4 regions of the Flavonifractor sp. HCP28S3_F3 genome follow, and region 1 is predicted to be linked to each of the others. Evidence: predicted binding sites of a transcription regulator. Region 1 holds the regulator's gene; each other region holds the start of a gene.
The links. The regulator HrcA, encoded in region 1, represses chaperone genes, less so after heat shock. The targets are predictions, from matches to a motif close to TGTTAGCACTCNNNNNNNNNGAGTGCTAACA.

Region 1 (3,877 bases):
GTGGTGAAGATCTGGCTCTTCTTGGCGGGGATGGTGGTGTTGCGCTCGATGAGCTTGGTCATCACGCCGCCCATGGTCTCAATGCCCAGGGACAGGGGGGTGACGTCCAGCAGCAGCAGGCCCTTCACGTCGCCCACCAGAACGCCGCCCTGCAGGGCAGCGCCCATGGCCACGCACTCGTCGGGGTTGATGCCCTTGAAGCCTTCCTTGCCGGTCAGCTTCTTCACCATGTCCTGCACGGCGGGGATACGGCTGGAGCCGCCCACCAGCAGTACCTTGGCCAGGTCGCCGGAGCCCAGGCCAGCGTCGCTCATGGCCTGACGCACGGGGCCGGCAGTGGCCTCCACCAGGGAAGCGGTCAGCTGGTCGAATTTGGCACGGGTCAGGGTCAGATCCAGGTGCTTGGGGCCGGTGGCATCGGCGGTGATATAGGGCAGGTTGATGTTGGTGGAGGTAACGCCGGACAGCTCGATCTTGGCCTTCTCAGCAGCCTCCTTCAGACGCTGCATGGCAACCTTGTCGCCGGTCAGGTCGATGCCGGTGTCCTTCTTAAACTCAGCGGCCATCCAATCCATGACGGCCTTATCGAAGTCGTCGCCGCCCAGACGGTTGTTGCCAGCGGTGGCCAGAACCTCGATGACGCCGTCGCCTACTTCCAGCACGGACACATCGAAGGTGCCGCCGCCCAGATCGTACACCATGATCTTCTGGTCGGTCTCCTTATCCACACCGTAGGCCAGAGCAGCGGCGGTGGGCTCGTTGATGATACGCTTTACGTCCAGACCGGCGATCTTGCCGGCGTCCTTGGTGGCCTGACGCTGAGCGTCGGTGAAGTAAGCGGGAACGGTGATGACAGCTTCGGTGACAGGCTGGCCCAGATAAGCCTCGGCGTCCGCCTTCAGCTTCTGCAGAATCATGGCGGAGATTTCCTGGGGGGTGTAGGCCTTGCCGTCGATGTTCACCTTGTAGTTGGTGCCCATCTCACGCTTGATGGAAGCGATGGTGCGGTCGGGGTTGGTGATAGCCTGGCGCTTGGCCACCTGGCCCACCATACGCTCGCCGTCCTTGGAGAAGGCCACGACAGAGGGGGTAGTGCGGTTGCCTTCCGCGTTGGCGATGACGACAGCCTCGCCGCCTTCCATAACGGCGACGCAAGAGTTAGTTGTACCGAGGTCGATACCAATAATCTTAGACATAATCTATTCCTCCAATAATAAAGAAATTGGTTTTTAACAAATGAAATCAGTTTGCTACCTTAACCATAGAGAACCGGATGACCTTGTCTCCGTTGCGGAAACCGGCCTGGAACACCTCAACGATGGTGTTCTCTCCGGCGTTCTCGTCCTCCACATGCATCACGGCGTTGTGAAGGTTGGGGTCAAAGGGCTGGCCCAGAGCGGGGATCTCCTCGATACCCAGCTTGGAGAGAACCTCCCGCAGCTGGTTCATGGTCATCTCCACGCCTTTCTTGTAGGCCTCGTCTGCGGTTTCCTGCTTCAGAGCCCGCTCCAGATTATCATATACCGGCAGGAAGGCGGCGGCAGTCTCTGCCTTGGAGTCCGCCCAGGCGGATTCCTTTTCCTTCTGGCTGCGGCGGCGGTAGTTGTCGTACTCGGCGGCCAGACGGAGGAATTTATCCTCCTGATCGCTGAGGTTCTTTTTCAGTGCCTCCAGTTCCTCCAGCAGGGGATCGGGCGTCTCCTCCGGGGCGGCGGCTTCGGCGGCCTGCTCCTCAGGCTGCTGAGAAACGGTCTGCTCCAGCTCCTCCGCCGGCTTGTTTTCTTTCTTGCTGCTCATTGAGTACACTCATCTCCTATTTGTGATCGTCCCTGCCGTCCGGCAGCTCGCCCTGGCCGAACAGACGGCTCAGGCCTTCGGCCAGATAAGACAGACGGGCGGTGATCTTGGCGTAATCCATTCTTGTGGGTCCCACTACGCCGATGACGCCCCGCATGCCTTCTCCGATATCATAGCTGGCCACCACAACGCTGGTGTCCTTCAGGGCATCGGCTACGTTTTCCGGGCCGATGAGGATCTTCATGGGGTCGTCCTTGGGTACGGGGAACCGGGCGGGATCAGCGTCCTCCGACAGATAGCTCAGCAGAGGCTGGGCCCGGTCCAGGCTCCGGTATTCCGGCAGCTCCAGCAGATGTGCAAGGCCAGAGGTGTGGACGGTACGCCGTTCCAGGCTTTCCAACACCTCGATGGCGAAGGAAACCACCAGGGAGATCAGCCCATAGGCGTCTCCGGCGGCGTGCTGGGCCACCCGCATCAGCTCCGGTGTGATCTCCTCCAGCGTCAGGCCGGTGAAGGTGGTGTTGAGCAGGGTGTTGAGCATCTGCAGCTGGGCCTCCGTCAGATCGGAGGGCAGGCGGATCAGCCGGTTGCGGACGATGTTGCTGTCCGTCATTACTACAATAATAAAAGCGTTGCGCTCCACCATCAAAAGGTCGAACCGGCGAATGGTTACCCGGTCCATCCCGGAGGAGAGGGCAAAGGCGGGATAATTGGTGAGCTGGGAAACCACCCGGCCCGCCTGATCCAGCACCCGGTCCAGCTCCTGCATCTTCAGCCGCAGGGCTTGGTTGATGCGCTCGGTCTCCTGAAGGGAGAGCTTGTGCTCCTCCATCAGTTCATTGACGTACAGCCGGTAACCCTTGGGAGAGGGGATACGTCCGGCGGAGGTGTGGGGCTTCTCCAGCAGGCCCATAGACTCCAGGTCCGCCATCTCATTCCGGATGGTGGCGGAGGAGACCTCCATGCCGATGGCCTGGGCGATGGCCTTGGAGCCCACCGGCTCCGCCGACTGAATGTAGCTTTCGATGATGGCACGGAGTATGCGTCTTTTTCGTTCTGTTAAATCCATTCCGGCCACCTCTCTACGAATTTAGCACTCATACTCCCTGAGTGCTAACCATAATGTAGCACCCCCCGCCGAAAAAGTCAATAGGCAGGGTTGTAAATTAAATGTGAACGGAAAAACTATGGCAGACGGGGGACAAGACTGCAAACAAGGTGCGGTTGACGGGAGGGAGATTCAATGATATGATGGGCACAAGAGGGGGTATGCGTGTTGGACGGCTTACCGGTAGAGATCATCGATTATGAGGACCGCTACAAGCAGGCGCTGGAGGATATCTCCCTGCCCTGGCTGCTGGAGTACGATCTGCTGGAACCGGTGGATCTGGAGATGCTGGCTGATCCCCACCGGTTCATCGCCGGGGGCGGTCGGGTGCTGCTGGCCAGGGCAAAGGATGAGATCGTGGGGATGGTGATGCTGGAGCTCCAGGGCGAGGGCGTGTGCGAGGCGTTGAAGTTCGGCGTCAAGGAGGAGTATCGGGAGCAGGGCATCGGTACCGCCCTGATGGAAGCTGTGCTCCAGGCCGCCCGGGACGCGGGGCAGAAGACCATCGTGGTCACCTCCAACCACAAGCTGAAATCCGCCCTCAGGATCTACGAAAAGCTGGGTTTTGAATACGTAACGTATTCCGATAAATGGTTTCAACTTTCCGATATCAGAATGGAACGGGAGTTATAAAAAGGACGCGCCGGATGGCGCGTCCTTTCTTAATCTTCAAATTCGTAGATGGCTCCGGTGGTGAGGGCGTGGAGCCGGTCGCCCAGCTCCTCCTTTAAAATGGTGTAAGCGGGTGTCCCTGTGCAGTGTCCGGTGTAGACCGCCCTTACATCCAGCTCGTCCCGGAGGGCGGCGCCGATGGCGTGCACCTTTTCCGGAGCAGGGCCCAGGGTGGAGGGACCGTCCTTTCCCATCAGATGGAAGCCGCCCAGCACCGCCCGGATAGGTGTTTGGGGGAACTGATCCTTCAGCTGGGTCAGGATCTTCACTACTCCCGCATGGCAGCAGGAGTTGAACACC
Region 2 (3,877 bases), on a different contig from region 1:
CCAGGAACACGCTCTTGCGGAACAGGGAGCAGAACAGCGCCAGCCGCACATGGCCCAGGGCGGTGGTCTCGTCCACCAGGGGGTACTGCACCGCCAGAGGCAGGATCATGGCGGTAAACACCTTGATGTATCCCACCGACCGCTCCAGCACCTCGGCGTTCTGGGTAAACAGCCGGACGAACAGGGGTGAGAGGGTGTGGGTGACGATCATCATAATGGCGCAGAAGGTGAGGCACAGCCCCACAATGGATTTTAATGCAGTCTTGATGCGCTTCCCATTCCCCGCGCCGTAGTTGAAGCTGATGACCGGCTGGGTGCCCAGGGTCAGGCCGCCCATGGGCATGGTGATAAGCAGCAGGTAGCTCTGCACGATGGTGGCGCAGGTCACCAGGGTATCGCCCAGCTTCGGGCCGCCGTACCGCTGGAGTACGGTGTTGAGGACGATCAGCAGAATACTGTCGGTGGCAATAATAAGGAAGGGCGACAGGCCGAAGGCCACGATATTCTTCATGATCCGCCGCTCAAAGCCGCCCCAGCGCAGGGGCACCGGCATGCTTCTCCGCAGCAGGGCCCACAGCACGAAGGCGCAGGAGGCCATCTGGGAGATCACTGTGGCGATGGCCGCGCCCGCCACCCCCAGGTCCAGCAGGAAGATGAACACCGGGTCCAGGGCGATATTCAGCACCGCGCCCAGCATCACCGTGGCCATGCCCAGACCGGAAAAGCCCTGGGCAATGAGGAAGCTGTTCATGCCCGTGGCCATCAGGGCGAAGAAGGTACCGGCGGTGTAAATGGTAAGATAGGTATCGGCATAGCCGAAGGTGGCGGAGCTGGCGCCGAACCACATGAGCAGGTGCTCCTTCAGCAGCAGAAACAGAGTGGTCAGCACGCCGGAGAGCACCAGCAGCATGAGGAAGCTGTTGGACAGCACCTTCCGGGCTTCCTTCTCGTTCCCCTCTCCCATGCGCATAGCCAGGATGGGCGAGCCTCCCAGGCCCACCAGGGTGGCAAAGGAGCCCAGCAGGGTGACGATGGGGCCGCACACCCCTACGCCTGCCAGGGCCAGGTCCCCGATTTCCGGAATGTTTCCAATATACATGCGATCCACGATACTATATAATACACTGACCATCTGAGCCAGCATGGTGGGGATCGCCAGGCGGCACACCAGGGGAAATACCGGGTCTTTGCCCAGGTCGTTGGTCCGTCGCATATCCATCCTCCTTCACGGTATCCTGGGCATTATACCTCTTTTTCCAGGGCGCGTAAACCCCTCCGCGCCGTTTTAGCACTCTCGGCCTAAGAGTGCTAATGTTTACAATTTGGACATAATTTGATGTATATTTGTTCACAGTCTCGCCCTATAATCTCAATCAGAAAACGAGATAAGCCCCGGATCAATGGGGCAGAAAGAGGATGAGCGCCATGGAAAATCGGAGAAATTAGCAATTCATTTTCTTGACTGCTAACGCATTTCATCCACCAAATCCAACAGACTAAGGAGAGATCATTATGTTTGGTATGCTTCCTTTTGAGCGCAATAACGACAACGTGTTCGATACGTTTGATAACTTTACCCGCAACTTCTTCCAGAGCAGCAACGCCAACCTGCCCGCCTTCCGGACCGACATCCGGGACGCCGGCGACAAGTTTGTTTTAGAAGCTGAGCTGCCCGGCTTTAACAAAGAGGACATCAAGCTGGACGTGAAGGACGGCATCCTGACCATCTCCGCTGAGCACAAGGAGAACAAGGAGCAGAAGGACGACAAGGGCTCTTACATCCGCCGGGAGCGGAGATACGGCTCCTTCACCCGTTCCTTCGACATCACCGGCATTGATGAGAGCGGCATCACCGCCGCCTACCAGAACGGCATTCTGGAGCTGAATCTGCCCAAGGCCGTCCCCGTGGTTCCTGAGACCCGTCGGATCGCCATTGATTGACCTGGATATCCGGGAGCCGGTCAGCCGTGGCTGACCGGCTCCCTGTCGTTTTTCCCCATGAAAGGAGATGTGACGCGATATGAACGCGCAGAAATATACGCAGAAATCCCTTGAGGCGGTGCAGACCGCCCAGAGCCTGGCCACCGAGTACGGCAACCAGCAGATCGAGCAGCCCCACCTGCTGCTGGCCCTGCTGAGCGACGAGGCCGGCCTGATCCCCCAGCTGCTGGGGAACATGGGCATCACCGTGCCCTCCTTCGCCGCCGCCGCCAAGGCGGAGGTGGAAAAGCTGCCCCGTGTGTCCGGCTCCGGCCGGGAGCAGGGCAAGATCTACGTGGCTCAGGACGTGGACAAGTGCCTGAACACCGCCGAGTCCATCGCTTCCTCCATGAAGGACGAGTATGTGTCGGTGGAGCACCTGCTGCTCTCCCTGATTGACACGGCCAACAGCGCCCTGAAGGAGCTCTTCCGCACCTACAACATCACTAAGGAAGGGGTGCTCCAGGCCCTCACCGGCGTCCGGGGCAACCAGCGGGTGACCTCCGACAACCCGGAGGAGACCTACAACGCCCTGAAGAAGTACGGCTCCGACCTGGTGGAGCGGGCCCGTCAGAACAAGCTGGACCCGGTCATCGGCCGTGACGACGAGATCCGCAACGTGATCCGTATCCTGAGCCGCAAGAGCAAGAACAACCCCGTTTTGATTGGCGAGCCCGGCGTGGGCAAGACCGCCATTGCCGAGGGTCTGGCCCAGCGGATCGTGAAGGGCGACGTGCCCGGCTCCCTGAAGGACAAGACCATCTTCGCCCTGGATATGGGCTCCCTGATCGCGGGCGCCAAGTACCGGGGCGAGTTTGAGGAGCGGTTAAAGGCCGTCCTCAACGAGGTGAAGAAGTCCGAAGGCCGCATCATCCTCTTCATCGACGAGCTGCACACCATCGTGGGCGCCGGCAAGACCGAGGGCGCCATGGACGCCGGCAACCTGCTGAAGCCCATGCTGGCCCGTGGCGAGCTCCACTGCATCGGCGCCACCACCCTCAACGAGTACCGCCAGTATATCGAAAAGGACGCCGCTCTGGAGCGGCGGTTCCAGCCCGTGATGGTGAACGAGCCCACGGTGGAGGACACCATCGCCATCCTCCGTGGCCTGAAGGAGCGCTACGAGGTGTTCCACGGCGTGAAGATCCAGGACGGCGCCATCATTGCCGCCGCCACCCTGTCCGACCGCTATATCACCGACCGGTTCCTGCCCGACAAGGCCATCGACCTGATCGACGAGGCCTGCGCCATGATCCGCACCGAGATCGACTCCATGCCCACCGAGCTGGACGTCATCCAGCGGAAGATCATCCAGCACGAGATCGAGGAGGCCGCCCTGAAGAAGGAGGACGACGCCATCTCCAAGGAGCATCTGGCCGAGATCCAGAAGGAGCTGGCCGAGATGCGGGACGAGTTCAACGCCAAGAAAGCCCAGTGGGAGAACGAGAAGAACGCCATCGGCAAGGTGCAGAAGCTGCGTGAGGATCTGGAGGCCGCCAACGCCCAGCTGGAGAAGGCCCAGCGGGAGTACGACCTGAACCGTGCCGCCGAGCTGCAGTACGGCAAGATCCCCGAGCTGCGCAAGCAGCTAGAGGCCGAGGAGGCCATCGCCAACGAGGGCAAGGCCCGTTCCCTGCTGCGGGACAAGGTCACCGAGGAGGAGATCGCCCGCATCATCGAGCGCTGGACCGGCATTCCCGTGGCCAAGCTGATGGAGGGCGAGCGTGAGAAGCTGCTCCATCTGGAGGACATCCTCCACCAGCGGGTGGTGGGCCAGGACGAGGCCGTGCGCCTTGTGTCCGAGGCCATCCTCCGCAGCCGGGCCGGCATTGCCGACCCCGACCGGCCCATTGGCTCCTTCCTGTTCCTGGGCCCCACCGGCGTGGGCAAGACGGAG
Region 3 (3,877 bases), on a different contig from region 1:
TGCCGGCCTACCCCCGTGAAATCAGCGATTTCACGGGGACCCCTTCCCTTTTATCTGCTCGGGCGGAGTGAATCCGCCCGGCATCAAGGTTTTGCCTCCGGCAAAACGCTTGGCCTGGTGGCCGACAAGAAAGGCCCCCGGAACATTGTTCCGGGGGCCTAAACCTTGGCAGTTGATTAATACATGCCGCCCATGTCGGGAGCGGGAGCAGCGGGAGGAGTGGGCTCCTTCTTGTCGGCCACCAGGGACTCGGTGGTCAGCAGCACGGAGGCGATGGAAGCGGCGTTCTCCAGAGCGGAGCGGGTCACCTTGGTGGGATCCACGATACCGGCGGAGATCATGTCCACGTACTCCTCGCTGTAAGCGTCGAAGCCGTAGCCAACCTTGTTGGCCTTCTTCACGTTCTCTAGAACCACGGAGCCGTCGATGCCGGCGTTGGTAGCAATCTGGCGCATGGGCTCGGTCAGAGCCTTGGCGATGATGCGGACACCGGTCTTCTCGTCGCCCTCGGACTCAGCCAGCAGCTTCTCCACGGCGGGCACGGCGTTCACATAAGCGGTGCCGCCGCCGGCCACGATGCCTTCCTCAACAGCGGCGCGGGTAGCGTTCAGGGCGTCCTCGATGCGGAGCTTCTTCTCCTTCATCTCCACCTCAGTGGCGGCGCCCACGCGGATGATAGCCACACCGCCGGCCATCTTGGCCAGACGCTCCTGCAGCTTCTCGCGGTCGTAGTCGGAAGTGGTGGTCTCGATCTGAGAACGGATCTGAGCCACACGGGCCTTGATGTCGTCGGCATTGCCGGCGCCGTCCACGATGATGGTGTTCTCCTTGGAGACCTTCACCTGACGGGCCTTGCCCAGCAGATCCATGGTGGCTTCCTTCAGCTCCAGGCCAACCTCAGCGGAGATCACAGTGCCGCCGGTGAGGACAGCGATATCCTGCAGCATCTCCTTGCGGCGGTCGCCGAAGCCGGGGGCCTTGACGCACACCACGTTCAGGGTGCCGCGCAGCTTGTTGACGATCAGGGTGGACAGAGCCTCGCCCTCCACGTCCTCGGCGATGACCAGCAGCTTCTTGCCGGACTGCACCACCTGCTCCAGGATGGGCAGCAGCTCCTGAATGTTGGAGATCTTCTTATCGGTGATCAGAATGAGAGCGTCGTCCAGGACGGCCTCCATCTTCTCGGTGTCGGTGACCATATAGGGGGTGATGTAGCCCCGGTCGAACTGCATGCCTTCCACGACCTCGGAATAGGTCTCGGCGGTCTTGGACTCCTCAACGGTGATGACGCCGTCGTGGGAAACCTTCTCCATGGCCTCAGCAATCAGCTTGCCCACGGTCTCGTCGCCGGAGGACACGGTGCCGACACGAGCGATGTCGTCGGAGCCGTTGACCTTCTGGCTGTTGGCCTTGATGGCCTCGATGGCGGCGTTGGTAGCCTTGGCGATGCCCTTCTTCATGACCATGGGGTTGGCACCGGCAGCCAGGTTCTTCAGACCCTCGCGGATGATGGCCTGAGCCAGCAGGGTGGCGGTGGTGGTGCCGTCGCCGGCCACGTCGTTGGTCTTGGTGGAGACTTCCTTCACCAGCTGAGCGCCCATGTTCTCAAAGGGATCGTCCAGCTCGATCTCCTTGGCGATGGTCACGCCGTCGTTGGTGATGAGGGGAGCGCCGAACTTCTTGTCCAGCACCACGTTGCGGCCCTTGGGACCCATGGTGATCTTAACGGTATCGGCGAGCTGGTTAACGCCCCGCTCCAGAGCGTGACGGGCTTCCTCGCCGTAGCAAATAACCTTAGCCATAACGAATTACCTCCATTTGTATCAGGCGGTCAGCGCCGCCCGGAAATCAGTGTTTGTGCAGCAGTCAGGCGATCACTCAACGATAGCCAGGATATCAGACTGACGGACGATGGTGTACTCCTCGCCGTCCACCTTGACCTCGGTGCCGGAGTACTTGCTGGTGATGACCTTGTCGCCCACCTTCACGGTCATGGTGACTTCCTTGCCGTCCACCAGTCCGCCGGGGCCCACCTCGATGACTTCGGCCACCTCGGGCTTCTCCTTGGCAGCACCGGTCAGGATGATGCCACTCTTGGTCTTCTCTTCGGCCTCGACCAGCTTGATGACCACACGGTCGGCAAGAGGCTTGAGTTTCATAATGGGTTCCTCCTTACATGTATCTTTATTTTCTTATTAAGCGATTCAATTTGTTAGCACTCATTTTGCCGGAGTGCTAACCACAAGTAAGATAATACCCCTCTCGGCCAAAAAAATCAACCCCCTTTTTTCAGAAAAGGGGGTTGATTTTTAAAAAGTTCAAGTTTTGTTCACAAACCCCAGGGCGGAGTGCTAACGCCAGCAGGCGCCGGCGGGATAGATGAAGTTCACCTTCTTGTCCGACAGGCGGGCCAGAAGCTCCATCCCGTCCACCCGCTCGCCGTCCAGGTTGATCATGCTCATCCGGTCGCAGGTCACCTTCAGCTCCCGGCCCTGGCGGAGGATGACCCCGGGGATCTCCCCCGCCTCTCCCCGGGCAAACTTCTTAATGAGCGCCAGCACGGTGAGGCGGGACACGGCGGGGATGATGACAAAATGCAGCAGGCCGTCGTCCGGCATGGCGTCGGGGCTGGGATTGAAGCCGCCGCCGTAGTACCGGCCGTTGCAGGCGCAGATCAGGGTAAATTCCTCTCCCGGCACCGTCTCCCCGTCCACCTCCACCCGGTAGGGGCGGTGGATGCCCTGGACGATGGTGCGCACGGCGGAGAGCTGATAGGCCATGGTGCCGTTGACCAGAGGCAGCTTCTTGAAGTCGGCCACACCCAAGCCGATGCGGGCGTCAAAGCCGATGGAGCAGACGTTGAGGGCCAGCCGGTCCCCGCACGCAATGAGGTCCATGGGAGTCTGGGGTCCGTCCAGCAGCTCCTTCAGATCATAGAACCGGCTGGCATCCGGACCGAACATCCGCAGAAAGTCGTTGCCCGAGCCCATGGGGTAGTGGGTCACCGCCACATGCTCATAGCCGGCGGCGCCGTTCACCGCCTCGTTCAGAGTGCCGTCCCCGCCGCAGGCGTACACCCGCAGGGGCTCCCCAAGCTCCGCCGCGGCACGGACCAGCTCCACGCCGTGGCCGGCATATTCCGTCACCGCCGCCTCCCAGGGCTCCCCCCGGTCCGCCATGGCGGCGCGGATCTTCTCCTTCATTTCCTGACTGCGGTCATATTTTCCGGCATAGGGGTTGATGAGGAACAGATGCTTCACGCAGGCCCCAGCCTCCTTTTTGCTTATGTAATCGATCAAGAGACCAGCGCGGTCCCGTCATACTCCCCCCACAGGGTGATCCGCTGCTCCGCCCGGGCAATCCGGGAGGCCAGCGCCGCCGCCTCTGCCCGGGTCATGGTGCCGCCCGGGTGGAAGGTGAGCTTGCTGTCCACGCCGGACAGCAGACCCTTCTCATACAGGGTATACACCGACGAGGCCCCCGTGGAGGTGGGCAGGACGTCGGGGATGGAGGTACGCACCCGAATGGCATTGTTCAGGGTGGGCATGTCCTTCACCGGGCTGGTGGCGGCAAAGATCTGGGCCATCTCCAGCCGGGTGGCCGGGCGGGTATAGTCCTTCTGGGAGAACTGTCCGCTCTTGATGATGCCGCTGGCGATGCAGTAATTCACCGCGCCGGTGTACCAGTTGGGCCCGGTCTGGGCGCTCTTGTGGAAGCTGTCGTCCCGGTAGCGGCTCTCGATGGTGGCGGCCAGCTGGAGGGTCTCGGCCACCGTCATGGTGCCGCCGGGGTTGAAGCGGTTATCCCCCACCCCGGACACCAGACCCACGTTATAGGCGATATCCACCCACAGGGCGTACCACTCCTTCTGGGACAC
Region 4 (3,877 bases), on a different contig from region 1:
CAATGAGCCAGTTCACCGGCTATGAGATCCTGGACACCGGCCAAGTACACTACACCACCAACGGCCTGGATTCCGGCACTCCCTGGCAGGGCATGCCGGATGAGGTGACAGTCCGGGTGCTGGGAGATGAGAGCGGCACGCTGGTACCCGGCTGGGCGGAGATTGAGGAGAGCCGGGACACCGTCTGGCTGGACCCGGCCCAGCCCCTGTATATCGGGACCTCGGAGAAGGGTGTCCCCGTCTTTTCCGACCGGTATGAGCAGTTGTACGACGCCCGCATCGACGCCAACGGCCTGTCCTTCTCCTTCATCCCCAACGGGGACAGCGAAGAAAAATTCTATTCCTTCTTCCCGGCAGTTACCACCATTCCCAGCTTTTCCACCTCCTTTGACCCGGACACCCGGGTCTTTACCCTCCGGCTGTACAACACCTGCCTCAGCAGCGGCGCCCCCGGGACCTCGCTGAACGACAGTCTGGCCCTGATGAACTATCCGGAGGACCTGTACCCCTATGTCTTCCCGGCGGGTTCCCTGGGCCGGGACAGCCACTTCCTCACCGGCGTGGTCATCCGGGAGGACGGAGCGGACACGGTGGTCACCGCCAAACTGACCGAGCAGGCCTTCCGCTTCACCGTGGAGACCTCCAACCTGGGGTACGACAACATCCCCAGCTTCCGGATCCTGTTCCGGGAATATCACAACGATTTGGATGGGAGCGAGTAACATGAAACAAGCACTGCTGGGCCTGCTGCTGCCGGCCCTGATCCTTTCCCTGGCGGGCTGCGCGGAGCAGACGCCGCCCCCCACGTCCCCCTCACCGGCGGCGGAGACCCGCCCCCTGACCCAGGAGGAGATCGACCGGGTCAACGAGGCCTTCTCCCCTCTGGTGGAGCAGGACGGAGTGACATCTGCCACTCCGGTGAGTGGCTTTTTCACCAGCTACTATGACGATGTGAAGGATCTGAACTTTACAGAATTTCTCCGCTACTTCCCTGGCGACGGTCTGGTGGAGGAGGCGGATCAGACGGAGTTTGACGCCCTGTCCGTTCTGCCGGACTTCCCCTTTGCCCAGGAGACGGCCGATCTGAAGTGGACGTCCCCCTCCGATCTGCCTGTGCCCATCCACCGCATCCTCCGCACCTCCGTGGACGAGACACTGGAGCGGTACGCCGGCATCACCACCGCTGATCTCACCAGCACAGACGGCACTCTCTATCTGCCGGAATACGACGCCTGGTACACCTTCACCAGCGACTTTGGCCCCGGTACGTTTGTATGTGCCGGAGGCCAGGTGGACGAGGCCGCCGGTTCCGCCCTGCTGTGGGCGAACCCCTGGGAGGACGGCTCCCGCACCGAGCTGACCCTGGAACGGGATGGAGAGGCCTGGCACATCCGCTCCTTCCGCATCAGCTACCCTGACCCGGAGGGTTCCCTGACGGCGCTGCTCACCGACCTGCAGAAAGGGGAGGTGGGCGAGTATACCTGGGGCGGTCAGGGGGAGCAGTACATCTATCCCGACGACCTGGCGGAGCTGCTCCGCACCGCGGCAGCCAGCCCTGCGGAGCGGGATTCCCTGGGTGAGAACATCCTTTGGACCCTGGATGTGCCCATCATCCCGGCCGCCAACTATTCCGGCAGGGGTACGCTTCACCTGAGCGCCGGTCTGGAAGAAAACGTGGTGGAGGTCTCCGGCCGGGACGGCCTGCCGGCAGGCACCTTGTACCTGGAAAATCAGGAGCTCTATCAGCTGGTCCGCACCAGCCAGGACTACGAGGGCTTTATCAATGAGACCTACTATGAAAAATACCGGGATATCGTGGACGGCTATTTTGACAGCCGGCTGGAGGAAGTAAAAGACGCCGGCTATGTGTCCTGGGAGCTGAGCGAGTTTCTGGGCGTGCTGGGTACCACAAAGCAGGACGGGAAGGGCGTTGTGGCCTTCCGGATGAAGGCCGCTTTTTCCACCGATCCGCCGGAGCTGGCTCCCGACCGGATCGCCGGTGGTGCCTATGTGGACAGTCAGCTCCGTGCCCACGGGCTGGACTGGCAGAACGTCTATCTGGTGACCCTGGACAATGAGCCGATAGGTATCGCCTTCGGAGAGGACATCATCGACTTCATTGACGACCATTGGGGACAGGATGTGGATCCCGCTGAGCTGCAAGCAGTGATAGAGGCCTCCACCCGAGAGGGCTGAATTGTAAACATTTCTTGAACCCCCTTGCAATTTTCCATACGAAGGACTATGATAGCGTTAGCACTCAGGATAGCCGAGTGCTAACGCTATGTTTTTAAAAATAGTTTTCATATAGGAGGCATCCACACAATGGCGAAAAAGCAATTCAAGGCGGAGTCCAAGCGGCTGCTGGACCTGATGATCAACTCCATTTACACCCACAAGGAGATCTTCCTGCGGGAGATCATCTCCAACGCCAGCGACGCCATGGACAAGCTGGCCTACAAGGCTCTGACCGATGACAAGGTGGGAGTGGACCGCTCCCAGCTGAAGATCACCCTGACCCCTGACCAGATCGCCCGCACCCTCACCATCAGCGACAACGGCATCGGCATGACCAAGGAAGAGCTGGAGCAGAACCTGGGCACCATCGCCCGCAGCGGCTCCCTTCAGTTCAAGGAGGAGCTGGCCAAGAGCGAGAAGGCCGAAGGGGACACCACCGACATCATCGGCCAGTTCGGCGTTGGCTTCTACTCCGCCTTCATGGTGGCCGACCACGTCACCGTCACCTCCAAAGCCTACGGCTCTGACGAGGCCTACCGCTGGGAGTCCGACGGCGCTGACGGCTACACCATCACCCCCTGCGAGAAGGAGAGCGTGGGCACCGACATCGTGCTCCACATCAAGGCCAACACCGAGGAGGACCACTACGACGAGTATCTGGAGCAGTACCGCCTCAGCGACCTGGTGACCAAGTACTCCGACTATATCCACTACCCCATCGTCATGCTCATGCACAAGTCCCGCCAGAAGCCCCGTCCGGAGGACGCCGGGGACGACTACAAGCCGGAGTGGGAGGACTACGACGAGTGGGAGACCCTCAACTCCATGGTGCCCCTGTGGCAGCGGCCCAAGAGCGAGGTCAAGGCTGAGGAGTACAACCAGTTCTACAAGGAGAAGTACGGCGACTGGGAGGACCCCCTGAGCGTGATCCATGTGTCCGCCGAGGGCACGGTGGAGTACAAGGCCATGCTCTACATCCCCGCTCACACCCCCTTTGACTTCCACACCCGGGAGTACCAGAAGGGGCTGCAGCTCTACTCCTCCGGCGTGCTCATCATGGACAAGTGCGCCGACCTGCTGCCCGATCACTTCCGGTTCGTCAAGGGCGTGGTGGATTCCCAGGACTTCTCCCTGAACATCTCCCGTGAGATGCTCCAGCACACCCGCCAGCTGAAGGTGATCGCCAACAACCTGGAGAAGAAGATCAAGGCCGAGCTGCTGCGGCTGCAGAAGGACGACCGGGAGAAGTACGAGCAGTTCTGGAAGGCCTTCGGCATCCAGCTGAAGGTGGGCGTGGTGAGCGACTACGGCGCCCACAAGGATCTGCTGAAGGATCTGCTCCTGTTCTTCTCCTCCAAGGAGGGCAAGCTCACCTCCCTGGCCGAGTACAAGGAGCGGATGCCGGAGGATCAGCAGTATATCTACTACGCCTGCGGCGAGGACACTGCCCAGCTGGACAAGCTGCCTCAGGCCGAGCGTATCCGGGACAAGGGGTACGAGATCCTCTACCTCACCGACGAGCCCGACCAGTTCGTCATCAACGCCCTGGGCGAGGTGGACGGCAAGGCCTTCAAGTCGGTGGACGACGACGACGCCCTGCCCGAGACTGACGAGGAAAAGGCCGCCCTGGAACAGCAGG

Region 2: the regulator HrcA is predicted to act here: its motif matches at 1,284-1,314, upstream of ACTNB1_RS10295 (Hsp20/alpha crystallin family protein).
Region 3: the regulator HrcA is predicted to act here: its motif matches at 2,211-2,241, upstream of ACTNB1_RS05490 (co-chaperone GroES).
Region 4: the regulator HrcA is predicted to act here: its motif matches at 2,252-2,282, upstream of htpG (molecular chaperone HtpG).

Annotation. Positions count from the first base shown of each region.
Region 1 is NZ_JBQHUF010000015.1:37,135-41,011, reverse strand. It holds gene dnaK (molecular chaperone DnaK) at 1-1,196, opposite strand, end outside; gene grpE (nucleotide exchange factor GrpE) at 1,243-1,797, opposite strand; gene hrcA (heat-inducible transcriptional repressor HrcA) at 1,814-2,866, opposite strand; gene ACTNB1_RS12720 (GNAT family N-acetyltransferase) at 3,071-3,538, shown strand; gene ACTNB1_RS12715 (MBL fold metallo-hydrolase) at 3,568-3,877, opposite strand, start outside.
Region 2 is NZ_JBQHUF010000010.1:105,379-109,255, forward strand. It holds gene ACTNB1_RS10290 (MATE family efflux transporter) at 1-1,213, opposite strand, end outside; gene ACTNB1_RS10295 (Hsp20/alpha crystallin family protein) at 1,513-1,941, shown strand; gene clpB (ATP-dependent chaperone ClpB) at 2,021-3,877, shown strand, end outside.
Region 3 is NZ_JBQHUF010000004.1:36,955-40,831, forward strand. It holds gene groL (chaperonin GroEL) at 177-1,802, opposite strand; gene ACTNB1_RS05490 (co-chaperone GroES) at 1,875-2,159, opposite strand; gene ACTNB1_RS05495 (diacylglycerol/lipid kinase family protein) at 2,352-3,260, opposite strand; gene ACTNB1_RS05500 (WG repeat-containing protein) at 3,296-3,877, opposite strand, start outside.
Region 4 is NZ_JBQHUF010000017.1:33,729-37,605, forward strand. It holds gene ACTNB1_RS13515 (hypothetical protein) at 1-722, shown strand, start outside; gene ACTNB1_RS13520 (hypothetical protein) at 724-2,196, shown strand; gene htpG (molecular chaperone HtpG) at 2,326-3,877, shown strand, end outside.